2 regions of the Aquisalimonas asiatica genome follow, and region 1 is predicted to be linked to the other one. Evidence: predicted binding sites of a transcription regulator. Region 1 holds the regulator's gene; the other holds the start of a gene.
The links. The regulator FliA, encoded in region 1, starts transcription of late flagellar genes. The targets are predictions, from matches to a motif close to GCTAAAGTTNNNNNNNNNNCNGCCGATA.

Region 1 (10,918 bases):
GGCCAAGGGGATGGATGTGCTGGCCCTTCGGATCCGCGAAGTGGCGCAGGAGAACGAAATTCCGCTGTTCGAAGCGCCGCCGTTGGCACGGGCCTTGTATCACACCGCCGAGCTGGAGCAGGAGATCCCCGCGGGGCTCTACCTGTCCGTGGCGCAGGTGCTGGCCTACATCTATCAGCTGCAGTCCGCGCGCAGGCAGGGCGGCAAGCGGCCTGAGCGGCCCGAGCCGGGGGTCCCGGACGAGTTCGCCGGTTACGCGGCCACCGACACGGACGACCCTGGCGCGACGCGCCACTGAGGCCACCGGCGCCAACTTTCTGACACAACCGCATCACTGACGCCGTGAAGGCGCTGGAGACCTGGAAACCCATCATGGCAACAGCCGTGCTCGACAATCTGCGCATGCTGGTGCGTAACGGTCTGGGAACGCCGATTCTGCTCATGGCCCTGCTGGCCATGATGATCGTGCCGCTACCGCCGTTGGCGCTGGACATGCTGTTCACGTTCAACATCACGCTGTCGCTGGTGGTGATGCTGGTGGCCGTCTACACGCCGCGGCCGCTGGAATTCGCGGTGTTCCCGACGGTGCTGCTGATCGCAACGCTGCTGCGACTGGCGCTGAATATTGCGTCCACGCGCGTGATTCTTCTCGAGGGCCATACCGGCACCGACGCCGCCGGGAACGTGATCCAGGCCTTCGGGGATTTCGTGGTGGGCGGCAACTACGCCGTGGGTCTGGTGGTGTTCGGGATTCTGGTCATCATCAACTTCGTGGTGGTGACCAAGGGCGCCGGGCGTATCTCGGAGGTCACGGCGCGGTTTACGCTTGACGCCCTGCCCGGCAAGCAGATGGCCATCGACGCCGACCTCAATGCCGGCCTCATCGATTCCGAAACCGCGAAGAAGCGGCGCGAGGAAGTCGCCCAGGAGGCGGACTTCTACGGCTCCATGGACGGTGCCTCCAAGTTTGTCCGTGGCGATGCCATCGCCGGCATTCTGATTCTGTTCATCAACATCATCGGCGGACTGTTCATCGGCATTCTCCAGCACGGCATGCCGTTCCAGTCCGCCATGAACAACTACACGCTGCTCACCATCGGTGACGGGCTGGTGGCACAGATTCCCTCCCTGGTGCTGTCCACCGGGACCGCCATACTGGTCACGCGCGTGTCGTCCTCCCAGGACATGGCGGGCGAGGTGGTCCGCCAGCTGCTGGGTAACCCCAAGGCGCTGGCGGTGAGCGCCGCGGTGCTCGGCATCATGGGGCTGGTTCCGGGCATGCCGAATCTGGCGTTCCTGACCCTGGCCGCCATTGCCGGGTTCTTCGCCTGGCGCATTCACAACAACCCGCCGGTCGAGGAGACCGTGGAGACGTCCGCGGCACCGCGGCGGGCCGGGCCGGCGGGGCGCGCTGCAGCCGGGTCGGGTGGCGACGGTCAGGCACCGGTTGCCACGCAGGGCGGCGATAACCAGGAACTCACCTGGGACGATGTGCCGCCCGTGGATACGGTCGGCCTCGAGGTGGGGTACGGGCTGATCCCGCTGGTGGACCGCAACCAGGGCGGGCAGTTGCTGAACCGGATCAAGGGTGTGCGCAAGAAGGTCTCGCAGGATCTCGGCTTTCTGGTGCCGTCCGTGCACATCCGGGACAACCTCGACCTTGGTCCCAACAGCTATCGCGTGAGCGTGCTGGGTGTCCCCATGGCCGAAGCGGAGTTGCAGCCCAGCCGGGAGATGGCCATCAATCCGGGCTCCGTGAGCGGTGAAGTGAAAGGGCAGGCGGCGCGGGACCCGGCGTTCGGCCTCGATGCGGTATGGATCGAGCCGTCCCAGCGTGACCTGGCCCAGAGCCACGGCTACACCGTGGTGGATGCAAGCACCGTGGCGGCCACGCATCTCAGTCAGATCATCCAGTCCCACGCCCATGAGCTGCTCGGGCACGAGGAGGTGCAGAAACTGCTGGACATCCTCGCCCGCAAGCAGCCCAAGCTGGTGGAGGAGCTGGTGCCCAACACGCTGCCCCTGTCGACGGTGGTCCGGGTGCTGCAGAACCTGCTGGAGGAGCGAATTCCCATCCGCGACATGCGCACTATCGTCGAGACGCTAGCGGAGCACGGCCAGGCGATCAAGGACCCCTCGGCGCTGACCGCGCGGGTGCGCGAGGCGCTGGGGCGGATGATCGTGCAGAACGTGGCCGGCATGTCCGACGAGCTGCCGGTGATCACCCTGGATCCGCAACTGGAACAGTTATTGCTTAGTTCAGTGCAGGGCAACGGTGACGGCACGGCCGGTCTTGAACCCGGACTGGCGGATCGTCTGCAGCGGTCCCTTGCGGATTCCGCGCAGCGTCAGGAAGTTGCGAACCAGCCGGCGGTGCTGCTGACGGCGCCGCAACTGCGAAGCTGGATCTCGCGTCTGACGCGGCACAACATCGAAGGGCTCAATGTCCTGTCGTACAACGAAGTGCCGGACGAGAAACGAGTCAAAATCGTGGCGTCCATCGGTCAACAACAGGTGGCTCAGGGCAGCTAAGGTGAATTCATGAAGATTAAGCGCATCCACGCCGATACCATCCGTCAGGGGATTCGCCGGGTCCGGGAAGAGATCGGGCCGGAAGCGGTGATCCTGTCCACGCGCGAGCGTGGCCAGGGTGTTGAGGTGATCGCGGCCATGGACTTCGACGAGGACAGTCTGCGCGAGCAGGCGGATCGCGATGATCGCCGGATGTCGTCATCGACGCGCCGCACCTCGGGGAGTGCCGCGGATACCGAGGCGACCAGCGGCACCGCCGACTTTACCGAGATGCTGCGGCGTGCAAGGCAGCAGTCCGGTGTCGGCGCCCCCGAGCCCGGGCGCCGTCAGCGGATTGACGTGCACGTGGACGACCCGTTGACGGAAGACGATCTGAATTCGGGGTCGGCCGAGTCGGCAGCGGTGACCGAGCTGCGCCGGGGGCCCGAGCGGACGGAGCGCCCGGATGAGGTGGCCGGCCGGGACGACGAGTCCGTGGAAGCCATGCGCAGCGAGCTCAAAGTGCTGCGGACGCTGTTCGAGAATCAGCTCTCCATGATGGAGTGGCAGCAGCAGGGCAAGAGTCATCCGGGGCGCACGACACTGCTGCGGCAGCTGACCGAGATCGGTTTCGGCCCGGATGTGTGTCGCCAGCTCGCCAACCGCGTGGACGAGAAGCTGGAGCCCGAACTGGCACTGCGGCATGCGCTGCATACCGTGAAGCGCCATCTGCCGGTGAAAGAGGATGACCTGCTCGACCGCGGCGGCGTGGTCGCGCTGGTGGGCCCCACGGGGGTCGGCAAGACCACGACGGTGGCCAAGCTGGCAGCCCAGTTTGCCCTGCGTCACGGTCGACGCAAGGTTGCACTGGTGAGCACGGACAACGTGCGCATCGGTGCCCAGGACCAGTTGCGCAACTTTGCGCGGATCCTGGGCGTGACGGTACAGACCGCGAATTCCGCCGAAGAACTGGAGACGGTGCTCGCCGACCTCTCGGACAAACGCCTCGTCCTGGTGGACACTGCCGGGGTCAGCCAACGGGACATGCGGCTCGCGGAGCAGTTCACCACGTTGAAGGGCGTGGGTGATCGCATCCGTAGTTACCTGGTTCTGTCGGCGAACACGCAGCTGGCGGCTCTGAACGCGACGGTGAAGTCCTATGGCGGCGTGGCGCCGTCCGGATGCATTCTCACCAAGACCGATGACGCCGCCAGCCTCGGCGCAGCGCTTACCGTGCTGCTGCGCCACCGGCTGCCGGTGAGTTTCCTGGGCAACGGTCAGCGGGTGCCGGAGGATCTCATGCCGGCCGATGCCGGCCGTCTGGTGCAGGATGCGCTGAAACTTGTGGAAGAGTACGGCCAGGAAGTGGACGACGAGCAGATGGCCGTGACCTTCTCGGTGGGTGGGTCGCACTGAGCGGCGCACATCATGGGGTCCCCGCGTCGCAGCGGCAGGAGTTCCCGGGGGGGCGCGCCATGACTGAACAAAGAGCACAGCGTTAATGGATCAGGCATCGAGTCTGACACGGGTCAAGGTGATCGCCGTTGCCAGCGGCAAGGGCGGAGTCGGCAAGACCAGTGTGTCCGTCAATCTGGCCGCTTCACTGGCGAGCGCGGGGAATCGCGTGCTGCTCATGGATGCGGATCTGGGGCTTGCCAACGTGGACGTCCTGCTGGGTCTCGAGACCCGGCACAACCTGTCCCACGTGGTGTCCGGGCAGGTGGAGCTGGAAGACATTCTGATTGATGGCCCGGGTGGCGTGCAGATCATCCCCGCCTCCTCGGGTGTCAAGGGAATGGCGGCACTCAGCGCCGCGGAGCAGGTTGGGCTGATCCGGAGCTTCAGCGAGCTGACCGGCGACTGGGACTACCTGATCATTGACACCGCCGCCGGCATCGCCGACAACGTGCTGACGTTCGCCCGGGCCGCCCGCGAGGTGCTCGTGGTGGCGTGCGACGAACCGTCGTCCATCACGGACGCGTACGCGCTGATCAAGGTACTCAACCGCGATTTCGGTCTACACCGTGTGCACATGGTCGCCAACATGATAGCCAGTGCCGCGCAGGGCCAGGAGCTGTACGGGAAGTTGCTGAGAGTGTGTGAGCGCTATCTGGACCTGACCGTCGCCTACATGGGCGGGATCCCCAGTGATGACGCGCAGCGTCGGGCGGTGCAGCAACAGCAGGCCGTGACCACGCTCTATCCCGGCAGCCCCTCTGCCCGGGCCTTCCGGGAGCTGGCGAAGCGCGTTGACCGGCTGCCCGCGCCAACTCGGGCGGAAGGGCATCTGGAATTCTTCGTGGAACGTCTCATTCAGTACAGTGGTGAAGCTGGGGAGGTGCTGTCATGAGTTCGCGCGCCGCAGCGTACTCGCAGGTGCAGGCGCAGACCGGGGAGAACGACCTGGTCGTTCAGAACGCCCCCCTGGTCAAGCGAATTGCCCATCATCTGCTTGCCCGGCTGCCCGAGTCCGTGCAGCTGGAGGATCTGATCCAGGCCGGCATGATCGGCCTGCTGGAGGCGGCCCGGCAGTTCGACGCCTCCCACGGCGCCAGTTTTCCGACGTATGCGGGGATTCGCATTCGCGGCGCCATGCTGGACGAGATCCGGCGGCTCGACTGGACGCCGCGGTCCGTCCATCGCCGTGGCCGGGAAGTGGCCCAGGCCGTTCGCGAGATCGAAAATCGTACCGGACGCGATGCCCGCGACAGCGAGGTCATGGAAGAACTCGGCATGAGTGCCGATGAGTACCACCAGACCCTGAATGACGTCTCCAGCGCCAAGCTGTTCAGCCTCGATGAGGTCTCTCCGGCCACCGGGGAGACCCGGGAGCATGAGGGGGACGATGAAGGGCCGGAACAGCACATCCAGAATGCCGGGTTCCGCCAGTCCCTGGTTGAAGCCATCGGGACGCTCCCGGAGCGCGAGCAGCTGGTGATGTCCCTGTACTATGAACAGGAGCTGAATCTGCGTGAAATCGGGGAAGTGCTCGGGGTCACGGAATCCCGGGTCAGCCAGATTCATGGGCGGATCATGCTCAAGTTGAGGGCGCGTCTTGCCGATTGGACAGAGTGACCGGGCGTTTGTATCGACCGTCAAAATCGCGACGTGTGCGGCAGAACGCAGGAACGCGCTCCGGCAGGGTGAGAGCGTTAACGAGACACCGACGTGTTCACCGCCTGATTAAAGCAAAGGTGATTGATTGTGAGTCTGGATAAAGACATGAGAATACTGATCGTGGACGACTTCTCCACGATGCGGCGCATTATCAGAAACCTCCTGCGCGAGCTTGGCTTCCAGAACACCCAGGAAGCCGATGACGGCAACACGGCGCTGCCCCAGCTCAAGAAGGGAGGCTTCGACTTTCTCGTCACGGACTGGAACATGCCGGGCATGGACGGGCTGACGCTGCTCAAGCACGTCCGTGCGGACGACGACCTCAAGCATCTTCCGGTGCTGATGGTGACCGCAGAGTCCAAGCGTGAACAGATCATCGAAGCGGCCCAGGCGGGCGTGAACGGTTACATCGTCAAGCCGTTCACCGCGGCAACGCTGGAAGAGAAGATCAACAAGATCTTCGACCGTATCGAATCGGCCGAGTGAGGGCAGGCGCATGACGGACGGCAGCCAGGATCTTGCCGCCTACGAAGCCAAGGCTCGCGAATTGCTGTCCTCGATCGAGGCCGGTGACGGGGAGGCCGTGGGCGAGGCGCTGGATGAGTTGACCCGCCTGCGCGAGACGGAGTTGTTCCGGGAGGTCGGCAAGCTGACCCGGGAGCTCCACGAGGCGCTGAAATCCTTCCGCCTGGACGGCCGGCTGAGCGACATCGCCGTCTCCGAGATTCCCGATGCCCATCAGCGGCTGAATCACGTCATCGAGCTGACCGAGAACTCGGCGCACCGGACGCTGACCGCGCTGGAAGAGTCCCTTGAGACTCTGTCCGGCATCAGCAGCGATGGCAAGACGCTGGCCGCGGAGTGGAAGCGGTTCCGCTCACGGCAGCTGTCGGCCACCGAGTTCCGCGGGCTCGGCCAACGGCTTGACCAGTTCTTCGAGCGCCTGGAGACCGAGGGCGACGCCATCCAGGAGAAGCTGACCGACGCGCTGATGGCGCAGGATTATCAGGACCTTACGGGCCAGATCATCCGCCGTGTCATGGACCTGGTGAGAGAGGTGGAGGACGGGCTGGTGTCCCTGATTTCCATCTCCGCCCCGCGACAGACGCAAGGAAAAGCTACGGAAGACGGGAAATCGGCCGACAAGAACACGGAAGATGCAATGAAACTGGAGGGGCCGCAGGTGCCGGGACAGGAATCGGACTCGGCGGTCAGTGGTCAGGACGAGGTGGATGACCTGCTCTCCAGTCTTGGTTTCTGAGTTCGCGCCGCATTGGTGAGTGGCGGGTCGGAGTGACGGCATCCCGGAAGCCCAGCGCGCGGGCGCGGGCCGGGTATCGCTTGGGGGCTTTATGGCAGTTGATACGCAAGACGACATCGTACAGGACTTCCTCGTGGAGTCCCGGGAGATCCTGGAGGAGCTGGGTGAGCAGCTCGTCCAGCTGGAGCGCGCACCGCAGGACCAGGATCTGCTCAACGCGGTGTTCCGCGGCTTCCATACCATCAAGGGTGGTGCGGGCTTCCTGGGCTTCGACCCGCTGGTGGAGATCTGCCACCGCACCGAAGACCTCTTCAACCTCCTGCGCAACGGTGAGCGCGAGGTCACCGCGGAGCTGATGGACTACGTCCTGCGTGCCCTGGACGTGGTGAACAACCAGTTCAGTGACCTGGGGAACGGCGAGGACCCGCGCGAAGCACCCGAAGAGCTTCTGCGCGCGCTGGAACTCCTGCAGGAGCAGGAGTCGGTGGGTGATGCGCCACAGTCGGCCGCGCCGGCATCCGAGCCTGCACCGCAGGACAAGGCCGGCGACAGCCAGGCCGTTGCAGGTGGCGACGACATTACCGAAGACGAATTCGAGGCCCTGCTGGACGCCCTCGACGAGGACAAGCACGAGCCCGAGGCCCCGGCCACCGATAACGGTGCCAGCGGTGCGTCCGGTGACGACATCACCGAGGACGAATTCGAGGCCGTCCTGGACCAGCTTCACGGCGAAGGCAAGCACGGGGGCGTTCCCAAGGGCTCGAACCCGGACGTGCCGGCCGCGAGTTCGGGCGGTGACGACCTGATCAGCGAAGACGAGTTCGAGTCGGTGCTCGACCAGCTCCACGGCGCGGGCAAAGGCCCCACCACGGGCGGCGCCGGTGCTGCGGCGTCGGCGGCGGCTCCCGCTGCGGCAGGAGCGGACAAGGACACGGGCAAGAGTGCCGCCACGCCGGCGAAATCTGCCGCGCCAGCCGCTGCATCCGGCGGCAAGGGTGGCGGTGGTTCCGGAGGTGGCTCCGGGGGCGGTGACAGTGGCTCCGGCGGTGCGGCCGGTGGCGGCAAGGCCGGCGGGGATACCTCCGTACGTGTGGACACCGCCAAGCTCGACGACATCATGAATCTGGTGGGCGAGCTGGTTCTGGTCCGCAACCGCCTGAGCACCATCCGTTCCCAGTACGATGACGAGCGCATGAGTCAGGCCGTCGCCGATCTGGAGCTGGTCACCTCCGACCTCCAGAGCGCGGTCATGAAGACCCGCATGCAGCCCATCAAGAAAGTCTTCGGCCGCTTCCCGCGCCTGGTGCGCGACCTGGCCCGGAACCTGGGCAAGGAAGTGGATCTGCAGATGGAGGGCGAGGACACCGACCTGGACAAGAACCTGGTCGAGGCCCTGGCCGACCCGTTGATCCACCTGGTCCGGAACTCCGTGGACCACGGTATCGAGGATCCGGCCGACCGCAAGGCCGCGGGCAAGGCCTCCAAGGGGGTGCTCCGGCTGTCCGCGGCGCAGGAAGGTGATCATATCCTGCTCACCATCGCCGACGACGGCAAGGGCATGGACCCCGAGGCTCTGCGGCAGAAGGTGGTCGAGAAAGGCCTGATGGACAAGGAGTCCGCCAGCCGACTGGACGAAAAGGACTGCTTCAATCTGATCTTCACGCCGGGCTTCTCCACCAAGGCGGAGATCTCGGATGTCTCCGGGCGCGGCGTGGGCATGGACGTGGTCAAGACCAAGATCTCCCAGCTCAACGGCACGGTGGACATCGACTCCGCCCAGGGCCGCGGCACCACGCTGCGCATCAAGGTGCCGCTCACGCTGGCCATCCTGCCGACACTCATGGTGCGCATGCGCGGGCGCAAGTTCGCGCTGCCCATGTCGGTGGTCAGCGAGATCTTCGAGCTGGAGATGGACAAGACCAAGGTGGTGGATAACCGCCGCGTGGTCATGGTGCGGCAGAAGGCCATGCCGCTGTTCTTCCTGGAGCGCTGGATCGACGCCATCGGCAGCCTGGAGACGAAAGACCCGGATGCCGGCCGCGACGAGCAGCAGGTGGTCACCGTGAATGTCGGCAACCAGGTGGTCGGGTTCGTGGTGGATGACGTGATCGGCCTCGAGGAGGTGGTGATCAAGCCGCTGGGCAGCATGCTCCAGGGGCTGCCCGGTCTGGCCGGCTCCACCATTACCGGGGACGGCAGCATTTCGCTGATTATCGATATTCCCAGTCTGGTGAAGACCTTCGGCTCCCGGATGTAGGAATGATGAGGAGAGTGGCGTGGCCACGCGCGTACTGATAGTCGATGATTCCGGTTTCTTCCGCCGACGCATCAAGGAGATGCTCTCGGAGGATCGCGCACTGGAGGTGGTGGGCGAGGCGGCCGATGGCCGTCAGGCCATCGAGGAAGTGCTGCGCCTGAAGCCAGACGTGGTCACCATGGATATCGAGATGCCCGTGCTGGATGGCATCTCCGCCGTGCGCGAGATCATGAAGCAGCGGCCGACTCCGGTGCTCATGTTCTCGTCGCTTACGTTCGATGGTGCCCGCGCCACCCTGGACGCGCTGGAAGCGGGCGCCGTGGATTTCCTGCCCAAGCGTTTCTCCGATATTTCGGCGAATGCCGAGACCGCGCGCAAGCGCCTGCAGGAGCAGGTCAAGGCCGTTGGCGGCGGGCCACGCATGGCGGCACGGGGCGCGAGCGCACCGGCTCAGCCGGAGCGGTCACGGGCCGCCCGGGTCCCGCCGCGGCCGGAGCCGCGCCCTGATACCCAGGCCGCGCCGGGTGCACGGCCGTCCCGGCGCGGGCCCGGGTTGCGTGATCTGGATCTGGTGGTCATCGGTGCTTCCACCGGCGGGCCGGTGGCGCTGCAGAAGGTGCTCACGGAGCTGCCGGCGGACTTCCCGCTGCCGCTACTGATCGTCCAGCACATGCCGGCCAACTTCACCAGCGCCTTCGCCCAACGGGTGAACGGCATGTGCCGCCTGGAGGTCCGCGAAGCGGCCGATGGGGACACGCTGGAGCCGGGTGTTGCGCTGCTCGCGCCAGGAGGCGTTCACATGGGTATCCGGCGCCGGGGCGGGGCGCTCGGGGTGTATACCATCGAGCCGCAGGAAGGCCAGTTCTACAAGCCCAGCGTGGATGTCGCCTTCACCGAGGCGGCCAACACCTGTGGTGGCCGCGTGCTCGGTATCGTCATGACCGGCATGGGTGCAGACGGTTGCCGGGGCGCTGAGGACATCAAGCGGCGGCAGGGGCATGTCTGGTCGCAGGATGAGGCAACCAGTGTCATCTACGGCATGCCGGGGGCCGTTGCCAAGGCGGGGCTGACTGATCGCGAAATGGCGGTGACCGAAATCGGCGGCGCACTGGCGCGCCTGTCATGAGCAGCGGTCTGGAGACGGTATGCGTACCTGGGCAATAGCCAATCAGAAAGGCGGGGTGGGCAAGACCACCACTGCCGTCAGCATGGCGGGGCTGCTGAGCAATCAGGGCGAGCGTGTATTGCTGGTGGATCTGGATCCTCACGGGTCGATGACCGCCTATTTCGGATACGACCCCGACGATATCTCGCCGAGCGTCTACGACCTCTTCAACGACACCGTGGATGCCAGCGACGTGCCCATGATGCTGCGCGACACCGGTGTCGAGAACATCAAGCTGCTGCCCGCGAGCAGCGCGCTCGCGACGCTGGACCGCCAGCTCGGGGCCCGCCACGGCAAGGGCCTGGTGGTGCGCAACACCGTGCAGGCCCTGGGGGACCGGTTCGGCACCGTCTGCATCGATTGCCCGCCCATGCTGGGCGTGCTCATGGTCAATGCCCTGGCTGCCTGCGACGATCTGCTGGTGCCGGTGCAGACCGAATTTCTTGCCATCAAGGGCCTTGAGCGCATGATCCACACCCTGGAGATGATCCAGCGCTCGCGTCAGCGGGAGCTTCCCTACCAGATCATCCCGACCATGTTCGACCGGCGGACCCGGGAGTCGGTGGAGGCGTTGCAGGAGCTGCGCCAGCGCTACGGTGACCGGGTC
Region 2 (10,918 bases), on a different contig from region 1:
CCAGATCCTTGATGCGCTCGCCGGTCCACGTCTGGGCGTTCAGGGAGACGCTGGTCCACGCCAGCACCATGCTCATCAGCGTCACGATCGTAAGACGTTTCATTGCCATTGCTCCCGTGGCGTCAGAACGGCCACAGCGGGCTGTTCAGGATGCGCTGTCCCCAGCCCATGCGGTTGGAATCGGCCAGCGTCCCGGTGCCGGTGTACGAAATCTGCGAGTTGGCGATGCGCTCGGACGAAATGGAGTTGTCCGGCGCCAGGTCGTCCGGCCGCACGAGCCCGGTGATGGTGATGTACTCGTCGCCGTGGTTGATGGTCAGCTTCTTGCGCCCCTGCACGACCAGGTTGCCGGAGGGATGGACGTCCACGACCACGGCACTGATGCTGCCGGTGAGTTCGTTGCCCTGGTCCACGTTGCCGGCGCCGTCGAAGCCACTCGCCGACTCTGCCCCGATGGACAGGGGGTTGCCGCCGATGGAGGCGTCGCGGCCAAGGATGTTCGGCGCCCCGGCGTTCACCTCGCTGTCCCTGGTGACCGAGGTGCTGGCGTTCTTGCTGGCACCGGTCTCCTCTTCGAGGAAGATGGTGATGATGTCACCCGCCCGCAGCGCCGTCCGGTTCTCGAACAACCGCTGCCCCTGGTTCGCCTGGTAGATGGAACCGTTTGCCGGCGGCTCCTCTTCACTGATCACCGGCTCCGGGAGCGCCGGCGGATCCTTGTACTCCGGCGGCGTGGTCACGGCGCAGCCGGTGATGAATACGGCCCCGACAAGCAATACTGCGAATGCTTTCATGGTGTGTGCCCCCTACCCGGCCCCAACGCCGGGTGATGTGGCCGCCTTCAAGGCGGCCACCAGCGGAATTACAGGTTCTGCGTGATGAACTGCAGCATCTGGTCCGACGTGGAAATGGACTTGGTATTGGTCTCGAAGGCGCGCTGGGTCTCGATCATGTTCACCAGCTCTTCGGCGATGTTCACGTTGGAGGACTCCAGCGCACCCTGGAGCACCCCGCCGAGCCCGTCGAGCCCGGGCGTGCCGGCCTGCGGCGCACCGCTGGCCGCGGTCTCCATGAACAGGTTGCCGCCGATGGGCTCCAGGCCCGCCGGATTGACGAAGTCCACCAGCTCGATCTGGCCCACTTCCTGAACGTCCGCCTGGCCGGCCAGCGAGACGGTAACCGTGCCGTCCTGACCGATGGTGACGTTCTCCGCGTTCTCGGGGATGTTGAGCGGCGGCTCCAGCTCGAAACCGCTGGAGGTCACCACCTGCCCCTCGCTGTTGACCTGGAAGGAGCCGTCGCGGGTATACCCGACGGAACCGTCCGGCCGCAGGATCTGGAAGAAGCCGTCACCTTCCACGGCGAGATCCAGCGGGTTCTCGGTCTGCTGCAGCGTGCCCTGGGAGTGCTCCTTCTCCGTGGCGACCACGCGCACGCCCGTGCCCAGGGAAAGCCCCGTGGGCAGCTGTGCATCCTGGGTGTTCTGCGCGCCCGCCTGGCGCACGTTCTGGTAAACCAGGTCCTCGAACACCGCGCGGTCCTGCTTGAAGCCGGTGGTGTTCACGTTGGACAGGTTGTTGGAGACGGTCTGCATGCGCGTCTCCTGCGCGTCCAGGCCGGTCTTGGCGACCCAAAGTGCGGGATTCATGGTTACCCTCCTGCCGTGTCGACGGCGTTATTCGTCTCAGCCCTGCATCCGCAACAGGGAGCTGCTGGCGGCATCATTCTCTTCGGCGTTGGTGAGCATCTTCACGTGCATCTCGAACTGCCGCTGGTTGTCGATCAGCTCGACCATGGCGTCCACGGAGCTCACGTTGCTGCCCTCGAGGGTGCCGGAACTCAGGCGCATCTGGGCGTCGGCCGGAGCAACGTCACCGTCGGCCAGACGGAACAGCCCGTCGTCGCCCTTCTCCAGGTCCTGCTCCGCCGGATTCACCATCTTGACGCGATCGATAATGACCAGCTCTTCCGCATCACCACCGTCCGGGATGATGCTGATGGTGCCGTCATCGCCGATGTCCACCTTGTCCGCCGGCGGTATGGCGATCGGTCCGTTCTCACCCATCACCTGCTGGCCGGCGCCGTTCTCCAGCAGCCCCATGTTGGACACGCGCATGTCACCGCGACGGGTGTAGGCCTCGTTGCCGTCCGCACCCTGGACGGCGAAAAAGCCTTCGCCCTGCAGTGCCACGTCCATGTCGCGGCCGGTGGTCTGCATGGTGCCGGGGTTGAAGTCCCAGCCAACGCTGCTCTCCGCGGAGTAGGCCCGGCTGTCGAAGCCGGGTCCGCTGACCGGGTGCGTGATCAACTGGTCCATGTCCGCCCGGAAGCCGGGCGTGTTGGCGTTGGACAGGTTATGACTGGTGTGCTGCTGCGCCTGCAGGGCGTGCTTGGCACCGGTCATGGAAAGGTATGCAAAATTATCCATGGGTCATGTCCTCGCCCCGCCTTAGCGGATGTTGAGAATCTCCTGGGTCACCTGGTCCTGGGTGCTGATCATCTGGGCGTTGGCCTGGAAGTTCCGCTGCGCGGTGATCATGTTCACCAGCTGTTCGGTGATGTCCACGTTGGACTGCTCCAGGGCACCGCTCTGGATCCCGCCCAGACCGGAGGTGGTGGGCTGGCCAAGAATCGGCTCGCCGGACTCGGCACTCTCCAGCCAGAGGTTGTCACCCACCTCGGTCAGGTTCTGCTCACTGGGGAAGCGCGCGGTGGCGACCCGACCCAGCTGCAGCGACTCACCATTGGTGTAGCGACCGAAGACGGTGCCGTCTTCCTCGATGTCCAGGCTGGAGAACTCACCCGCCTCGAAGCCGTTCTGGGTCAGCTCGTTGACAGCCGAGGGCGTGCCGAACTGGGTCAGTGCACCGTAGTCCACTTCGATACGCTGCGGGTCGAGACCGTCGCCGGGGTCATACTCGAAGTCGATCGACGAGGCACTTGTGTCCTGGGCGTCGTTGCCGGCACCCGGCCCGGGCACCACGCTGTCAAAGCTGCCGTCCGAGTTGAACGCGACCCGGAACATCTCGTCGGGATCCGGGTTGTCCGGGTCATCGATGCCGATGAGCTGATCGCCGATCTCCACCACGGACAGCCACTCGTTCTCCTCGCCCTCATCCTTGACGAAGTAGATGTTGGCGCTGCGGGAGGTGCCCTGGCCATCGTAGACGGTGGTCGAGGTGGAGAAGTTGAAGGTCTCCGGATCGTTCACGTCGAAGTTGGTGGGATCGAGGCCGTCCGCGTTCGACTGCAGGTTGGCGTCGATGTCGATCGCGGTGGTCGCCTGCGGCGGCACATTACCGGTATCGATGCTCAGCGGCTGCAGGGTACCGCCGACGTTGCCGTCACCGTCAGCCGGATATCCTGTCAGTGCGCGGCCGTCGGCATTCTCGACCACCCCGTCCTGATTCAGCTGGAAGGCGCCGTTACGGGTATAGGAGACGCTGCCGTCATTGTCCTGGAGGCGGAAAAAGCCCTCCCCGTTCACGGCCAGATCCAGGTTGTTGCCGGTGAAATCGAACTGGCCCTGGGTGAACTGCTGGGCCACGTTCTGCAGCCGCGAACCGGAGCCAATGGCGTTGCTGGCGATACCGAACTGGGTCTGGGCAAACACGTCGGCGAACTCGGCGCGGGACCCCTTGAAGCCCACGGTGCCGCTGTTGGCGATGTTGTTACTGGTAACGTCCAGATCGGAGGACGCGGAATTCAGCCCCGAGAGGGAAATATTGAAAGACATGGTCGCACCCCTTCCTTATTGAATATGACGAATAGAATCGAGGGAATATTCACCGGCCCCTTCGAGCGTCAGCATGGGGCTGCGCCCATCGGACTCGAGGCTGACACTGGTCACTGGCGCCGCCGCCAGGGTGTTGACGGCGGTGGAATCGTCACCGCTGCCGATGCTGGCCCGGACGGTGTACGTTCCATCCGGCATTTCGTCGCCGTCATTGTTGAGCCCGTCCCAGTGGAACGGCACATCGCCGGCATCCTGTCGGCCCATGCTGATCTCCCGCACGGTCTGACCGGCACCATCCGAGATGGTGATGTTCAGGTTCTCGCTGTTGCGCGGCAGCTGGGCGACGCCACTGAGCCCGTTCTCGCCAAGGGGCATGCTGTCGCTCTCCACCATGACGCTGCGGCCAACCAGTGACGCTGCCTGGAGCGCCTGGTCCTGACCCATCTGCGCGGCAAACTCCTCGAACGACTCCTGCATCCCGGAGATACCGGACGCCGAGGTGAACTGCGCAAGCTGCCCCATGAACTCACCGTTCTCCATGGGCTCGAACGGATCCTGGTTCTGGAACTGGGCGATCATGAGCTGCAGGAAATCGGAACTATCCAGCTCGTCGGCGGTTTTGCCCTTGGCGTCTTCCGGCTGCTCGATCTCCGAGCTGCTGCTTGTGGATCCTGTCAGTGCATCAAGTCCCAACATGGCGGCGTCCTCAATTCTGGGCGAGCTGCAGGGTATGCAGCGCCAACTCCTTGGATGTATTCATGACTTCCACGTTGTTCTGGTAGGAACGGGAAGCCGAGATCATGTTCACCATCTCTTCGACGCTGTTGACGTTCGAGCGGTACACATAACCGTCTTCGTCGGCGGCCGGGTGCCCCGGCATGTGCAGCGGCTTGTTGGGTGCATCGCTCTCGACGATGTGGTCGAGGGTGACGCCAACGTTGGCCGGGTTCTGTGCGCCGCCCTCGACACCGCGCAATGCAGCGGCAAATACCGGTTGCTTGGCCTTGTAGGCCTCCTCCGGCGTCGTGGCAACGGCTTCCGCGTTGGCCATGTTGCTGGCCGTGGTGTTCAGCCGCACGGACTGTGCGTTCATGGCCGAACCCGCGACATCGAACACATTGAAAACAGACATGATTTACTCGCCCCTGATCGCGCCAACGAGGTTGGAGATGCGCCCGCCAAGGAAATCCAGCGACGCGCGGTACTTGACCGTGTTCTCGGCGAACTGCGCCTGCTCCACCTGGGATTCCACGGTATTGCCGTCCAGCGACGGACTATTCGGCACGCGGTAGAGCGCATCGGCCGAGGTGCCATCGCCGTTGGGCGACGGAATGTGCTGAGCGTGGGTGGTCTGCATCACACCACCGCTGTTGGCCTGGCCGTTCTCGGCCTGCTGCAGCGCGGTGCGGAAGTCCATATCCCGGGCCTTGTAGTTCGGCGTATCCGCGTTGGCGATGTTCTCCGAGAGCAGCTGATGCCGCTCTCCCCGGAGCTTCAGCGCTGCCGCGTGTGGGCCCACTGCGTTATCGAAGGAAATTGCCATGATCACCCTCCAGTGAATCGACACCGGAGCTCTAAGCAAGCGTCATGCCAAACCAGGGAAAGATGGAGAGAAATACGGGCGACAGCAGGCGAAGAGGCCCGTCAGCACTGGCGTTGCGCCTCAGGGGCGGATCGATCTCTCGGGGCTGGCGGCAGAAAACCGGCGCGGCAACGTCGGCGTTCCGGCAACAGGAAAGCGGCAATGGAGCGGCAAACGCTTGCCGCTTACCGTGCCGGCTGACGCACGCGGTAGATGACACCGCCTTGACTGCGCACCATCTCCAGCTGGCCAGCGTGCCGGGCCAGCGACTCCGAGGCGCCGACAATGAGGTAACCACCCGGGCGCATCTGCTGGATCATGCGGTTGAGAATGTTCTCCCGCGATTCGGCGGAAAAATAGATGAGGACGTTACGGCAGAACACCACGTCGAACCGTCCGAGGCTGGCGTAGCTGTCCAGCAGGTTGTGCACCATGAACTGAGTGCGCCGGCGAATCTCCGGACGCACCACCCAGTCCGCGCCGCTGCGCTGAAAGTAGCGATCTCGACGCTCGGGGCTCAGCCCCCGGTTGACGGTGGAGTCGGAGTATTTCGCCTCCTTCGCCTGGGCAATCATGGCCGGAGAGATATCGGTTCCGACGATCTCCGCCTCGATGCGGGGGCCCCGCGCCCGGAACTCCTCCAGCGCAATACTCATGGAGAACGGCTCCTGCCCGGACGAACAGGCCGCGGACCAGATGCGGAGCTTGTCGACGCCACGCTTGTGAAACTCCGGCAGCAACGTTTCCTGCAGGATGGTGAAGGGATAGCTGTCACGAAACCACTGGGTTTCGTTGGTGGTCATGGCCTCGATGACCGTGCCGCGAAGCCGTTGACCACCCGGCTGCTGCACCTTGAAGACCAGCTCGCCGAGGTCCTTGATCTTCTCCCGCTCCATCAGATGGCCGAGCCGGCTGGAGACCAGATACTGCTTGTTGTCCCCGAGCACGATCCCACAGGACTGTTCGAGGAACGCACGAAACGCCTGGTAATGTTCCGGGGCAATGGCTCTGGACGTCACGGAGGCGGCTTCCTCATTGATCGGCTGGTAGGTGCAGCGGCCAGAAGCAACCGCCGCCGGCCGAATTGTAGCGTGATGACATCGGCGAAGACCACGCCGAATCAGGCGTTCACCTGCTCCAGGCGAGCCTGTACCCGGCCAGCCAGCTCCGATGCGCCGAACTTCGCCAGAAAATCGTCGGCCCCGACGCGCTTGACCAGATCCTCGTTGAACATGCCGCTCAGGGAGGAGTGAAGCAACAGATGCAACCCTTTCAACGCATCGTCCCGCCGGATTTCCGTCGCCACAGTGTAGCCGTCCATACGGGGCATCTCCACGTCGGAAATGACCATGAGAAGCTGATTCCACGGGGACTCGTCAGGGCGTGCCGCCCAGCCCCGCAACGTCTCCATGGCCTCCTGACCGTCCCGCGCCATGGTGACCTGCACACCCATCCCCTGGAGGGTGTCATGAATCTGACGCCGGGCCACGGACGAGTCATCCACCACCAGCACATGCCAGTCTTCCGCGCCGGAGGCAGGCTTGACGCCCCCCTCCTCTACACCCGGCAACGCCCCGATACCGCCTGCCTGGTTGATCTCGTCCATGACCTTCTCGACATCCACGATCTGCACAAGCCGCTCGTCGACGCGCGTCACACCGGTGAGATAGGCCGTGTTGGACCAGCTGCTCGGCGGCGGCATGATGTCGCGCCAGTTGACGTTCACGATCCGGTCGACGCCCCGCACCATGAAGCCCTGCACACTGCGATTGTACTCGGTGACAATCACGGAGCTGGTATCCCGCTCCTCCAGCGCCCGCCCCGTGGTGGCCATCCGCAGATCGATGACGGCGATGGTGCGGTCACGGATGTAGCACACGCCGGCGACCGTCGGGTGTGAGTGCGGCAGCTGGATGAGGCGCGGCACGGGGATCACCTCGCGCACCTTGAATACGTTGATCCCGAACAGCTGGGCGCCTGACAGCTGAAACAGCAGCAGCTCCATGCGGTTGGTGCCCGCAAGGGTCGTGCGCTGGTCCACGGAATCCATGATGCTGGCCATGTCTTGATCTCTCCTGCAGCCGACGCTGTGGCCCCGACTGCTTGTATGACGTGTCGATAGCCGGATATCGGCCCCGCGCCGGGAAACTTGACGCCGGATAACGGCACGCATTTTGCTTAATCTACGCCCGGGTAACGCCCCGATACGCGGGGCACAAAACTAGCGCCTGAAACCAATGAACACATGGACTCACATCACAACGTGGCTGGCCGGCATCCGTGTCCGTGCGCGGGCCTCCACCGTGCGCTATGCCGCCGCCGCCTTCACGGCACCGATCGCCCTGGGGGCCGGCACCGCGGGCGCCGACGACATCCAGCCGCTGGACGAAATTCATGACGCCGTGGAACGCCACGCAGAGGCCGAGCTGACCGGCGACGGCCAGAGCACGGTGGATGTCGGGCGCGTCGACCAGCGCCTGCGGCTGCCGCGCTGCGAGGAGGCCCTGGAGACGTTCAGCCCGCCCGGCCGCTCCAGCCAGAGCCGTGCGACGGTCGGCGTGCGCTGTAACCACCCGAGCCCCTGGACGCTGTATGTCTCGGTACGGGTGGAGACACTCAAGGAGGTCTATGCGGCAGCACGCTCCCTGTCCCGCGGTGCACTGCTGAGCCAGGATGACCTGGAGCTTGTGGAGATCAACGTCAACCGCACGCGCCGCGGTTACTACACCAGCGCGGAGGAACTCGTCGGCATGGAGCTCAACCGCGCCATGCGCTCCGGCGAAATCCTGACGCCGTCGCGCGTCAGCGCCCCGCAGCTGGTCGAGCGCGGACAGACCGTGTTGCTGACCCTTGATTCGCGGGCAGCGAGCGTCAGCATGAACGGGGAGGCGCTGCAGTCCGGCGCCCTCGGGGATCGCATTCGCGTCAGAAATACGTCGTCGGAACGGGTCATCGAAGGCGAGATCATCGGCGACAGCCGGGTCAGGGTTGGCTTCTGACCGCACACCGGCTTTCGCCGAAACCATGGGGCCAGTACCCTGTGAAAAAGTTGCACCTGAAGCTAAAGTTGCGGCAAACCCTGCCGATAGCGGATCTGACAGGGTGAGTAGCGGCTCACCGCGACGCTGATTGAAGGACAGGAGCAAGTCATGGCAAACCCAATTGACGGGGGCAACCGGCCCGGTGTAACGCCGACGCAGGATGCCCGGGACAACCGCCAGGTGCAGCAGCCCGGCGAGCGCCCCCAGGTCGGTCAGGAATCGAATGGCGACGCCACATCCGCCGGCGCCAGCGAGTCGGAGCGGCTGCAGTCGGTGCGTGACGCCATCGACCAGACCCCCGAAGTGGACCAGGGGCGTGTCGACGAGATCAGGGAGCGTATCGCCAATGGCGAGTACCCGCTGAATGCCGAGAGCATCGCCGACCGCTTCATGGAACTGGAAAGCCTCCTCGAGGAGTAACACCGTGGCCGAACATGCACGCGCCCTTGCAGAGACCATTGGCGAGCAGCTCTCGCTGATGCAGGCACTGAACACGCAGCTCGAGAAAGAGCAGAGCGCGCTGGTGGCACGTGACATGGAGGCACTGCAATCCGCCTTGAGCCGCAAGGTCGACCTCCTCGGCGCCATTGAAACCAGCGAGAACCAGCGGCTCGCGCTCGTCGAGGCCATCACCGGCGAGCGCGAAGGCAGCGCCATCAACACCGCCCTGGAGACACTGGAAGACCCCGAGCCCGTGCGGGCGCAGTGGGCGGACCTGCTGGAGGAGTTGCAGCGGTGCCGTGCCATCAACGAGGCGAACGGGCGGGTCATCCAGCAACAGCAGTATGGCGTGCAACGGACCATCGACCTGATCCAGGGTGATGTGCCGGCGCCACAGACCTACGGGCCAGGGGCAGCCGCGCCTGCGCCGGAGAACCGCGGCGGGCGGGAGATCAGTCGCGCCTGAGAAGCGGATCCCCAGGGCTGGCGCGAGAGCGCGCCAGCCCTCATCGGATTGCGTTGATTACGGACAAAAAAACCCGGCCGCCTTGAGGGGGCCGGGCGGCGCATATGGGGACAGGGTGCGCCAACGCGAGAAGCACTTCAGCAGACAACCACAACAAAACACGTTTGTTCCGTTAACTTGAGTACAAGGTTAGTACAGCTTCACTCGCAATGCAAGCCTTGTATAAGAAATTACCGGTTCAACGGCGCATCGCTGGCAGAAAGACGGGAAAGAAATAAAAGGAATGTACAACGTCAGCGGGTGCTGTGTCGCGCTCCCCGGCTGCGGCGAAGCCCGTTCAACACCCAGACCAGAGCCACAAGCACCACGAACCAGAACAGCAGTGACAACACGGCTGACCAGAACACATAGGATTCCATGGTGAACCCGAAACCGTAACGGATCACCACATCCGGCCAGGTCCTCGCCAGCCAGTCCATGAACGTGGCGCCAGGCCAGAGCAGCAGATACTGCCACCAGGACAGTGGAAGCTTGTGAAACACGGTCTCTCCAGCAGGAAAGGGGTTGTGCGCAGTCTATCAGCCCCGGTCACGGGCGGCACACCGACAGGCACGCGGTAAACGGCGCCGCCGTCGCCAAGCCGTCCTGCACGACCCTACTGCCGGCCGAACCGGGAGGCCGCGACCAGCGCCAGCAGGAACACGGCCCCCAGCAACAGGAAACTCCACTGAAAGCCGGCAACGTAGGCCTGCCGGTACAGGTCGGGCGGCAACGCGGCCAGGCCACCTGCCACGCCCTCTGCGCCGGCAACGGCCTCGACTTCTCGCACCGCACGCCAGTCAAGTAACACGGACAGGGACGTCACACCCAGTGCGCCACCGAACTGTTGCGCAAAGTTCAGCGCCCCCGCCCCCTGGGCAGTGCTGGTCAGGGGCAGGCGCGACAGTGACCCGGTGTGTATCGAGGGCATCCCCAGACCAAGCCCCAGGCGCCCGAGTGCAACCCACCCCATGACCGCAAGCAAGCCGGTGCCGGGGCCGGCGAACCCCATGGCCACACAGGACACGGCCATGATGACAAGGCCCGCCATGATGGGAACCACCGGACGCATCCGGTCCGCCAGCAGCCCGCCGAGCGGGAAGGCCGCAGCCATCACCAGGCCGGCCGGCATCAGCACCACCCCCGCGGCAGTGGGCGTCATTCCCTGAATTTCCTGGACGAACAGCGGAATGAGGTAAGTCGAACCGAACAGCCCCGCGCCGAACAGCAGCGCGATGGTGGAGCCCGCGGCAAAGGCGGGCACCCGGTACAGGCGCGGATCCAGCAACGGATCACGCGCCAGCAGCTGTCGGGCGACGAAGCCCGCCGTGAGCGCAGGCACCAGAATCAGGGCAGCAAGGACCGGGGGGTGTGTCCAGCCGAGCCGCTGGCCACTGACCATGGCCCACAGCAGGGCCGTGACGGCAACCCCCAGCACCACCAGACTCACCCAGTCGAGCTGCGGCCGACGCCCGGACACGCGGCCCCGCGGCACGAAGAACAGCGCCAGCAGGCCACCCAGCACGGCCGTCGGGGCAGGCAACACCATGACAGCGCGCCATCCCGTGAGATCCACCAGCACGCCCCCGATAGCGGGGCCGACAGCAGGGCCG

Region 2: the regulator FliA is predicted to act here: its motif matches at 7,446-7,473, upstream of BMZ02_RS13980 (chemotaxis protein).

The regions. Positions count from the first base shown of each region.
Region 1 is NZ_FOEG01000001.1:791,438-802,355, reverse strand. It holds gene flhB (flagellar biosynthesis protein FlhB) at 1-298, shown strand, start outside; gene flhA (flagellar biosynthesis protein FlhA) at 373-2,532, shown strand; gene flhF (flagellar biosynthesis GTPase FlhF) at 2,542-3,927, shown strand; gene BMZ02_RS03740 (MinD/ParA family protein) at 4,013-4,861, shown strand; gene BMZ02_RS03735 (RNA polymerase sigma factor FliA) at 4,858-5,586, shown strand; gene cheY (chemotaxis response regulator CheY) at 5,722-6,114, shown strand; gene BMZ02_RS03725 (protein phosphatase CheZ) at 6,125-6,889, shown strand; gene BMZ02_RS03720 (chemotaxis protein CheA) at 6,981-9,146, shown strand; gene BMZ02_RS03715 (protein-glutamate methylesterase/protein-glutamine glutaminase) at 9,166-10,272, shown strand; gene BMZ02_RS03710 (ParA family protein) at 10,292-10,918, shown strand, end outside.
Region 2 is NZ_FOEG01000007.1:21,937-32,854, reverse strand. It holds gene BMZ02_RS14025 (flagellar basal body P-ring protein FlgI) at 1-103, opposite strand, end outside; gene BMZ02_RS14020 (flagellar basal body L-ring protein FlgH) at 123-794, opposite strand; gene flgG (flagellar basal-body rod protein FlgG) at 863-1,648, opposite strand; gene flgF (flagellar basal-body rod protein FlgF) at 1,685-2,428, opposite strand; gene flgE (flagellar hook protein FlgE) at 2,450-3,736, opposite strand; gene BMZ02_RS14000 (flagellar hook assembly protein FlgD) at 3,752-4,432, opposite strand; gene flgC (flagellar basal body rod protein FlgC) at 4,443-4,868, opposite strand; gene flgB (flagellar basal body rod protein FlgB) at 4,872-5,279, opposite strand; gene BMZ02_RS13985 (CheR family methyltransferase) at 5,504-6,337, opposite strand; gene BMZ02_RS13980 (chemotaxis protein) at 6,439-7,380, opposite strand; gene flgA (flagellar basal body P-ring formation chaperone FlgA) at 7,556-8,317, shown strand; gene flgM (flagellar biosynthesis anti-sigma factor FlgM) at 8,468-8,779, shown strand; gene BMZ02_RS13965 (flagella synthesis protein FlgN) at 8,784-9,266, shown strand; gene BMZ02_RS13960 (hypothetical protein) at 9,560-9,808, opposite strand; gene BMZ02_RS13955 (DHA2 family efflux MFS transporter permease subunit) at 9,922-10,918, opposite strand, start outside.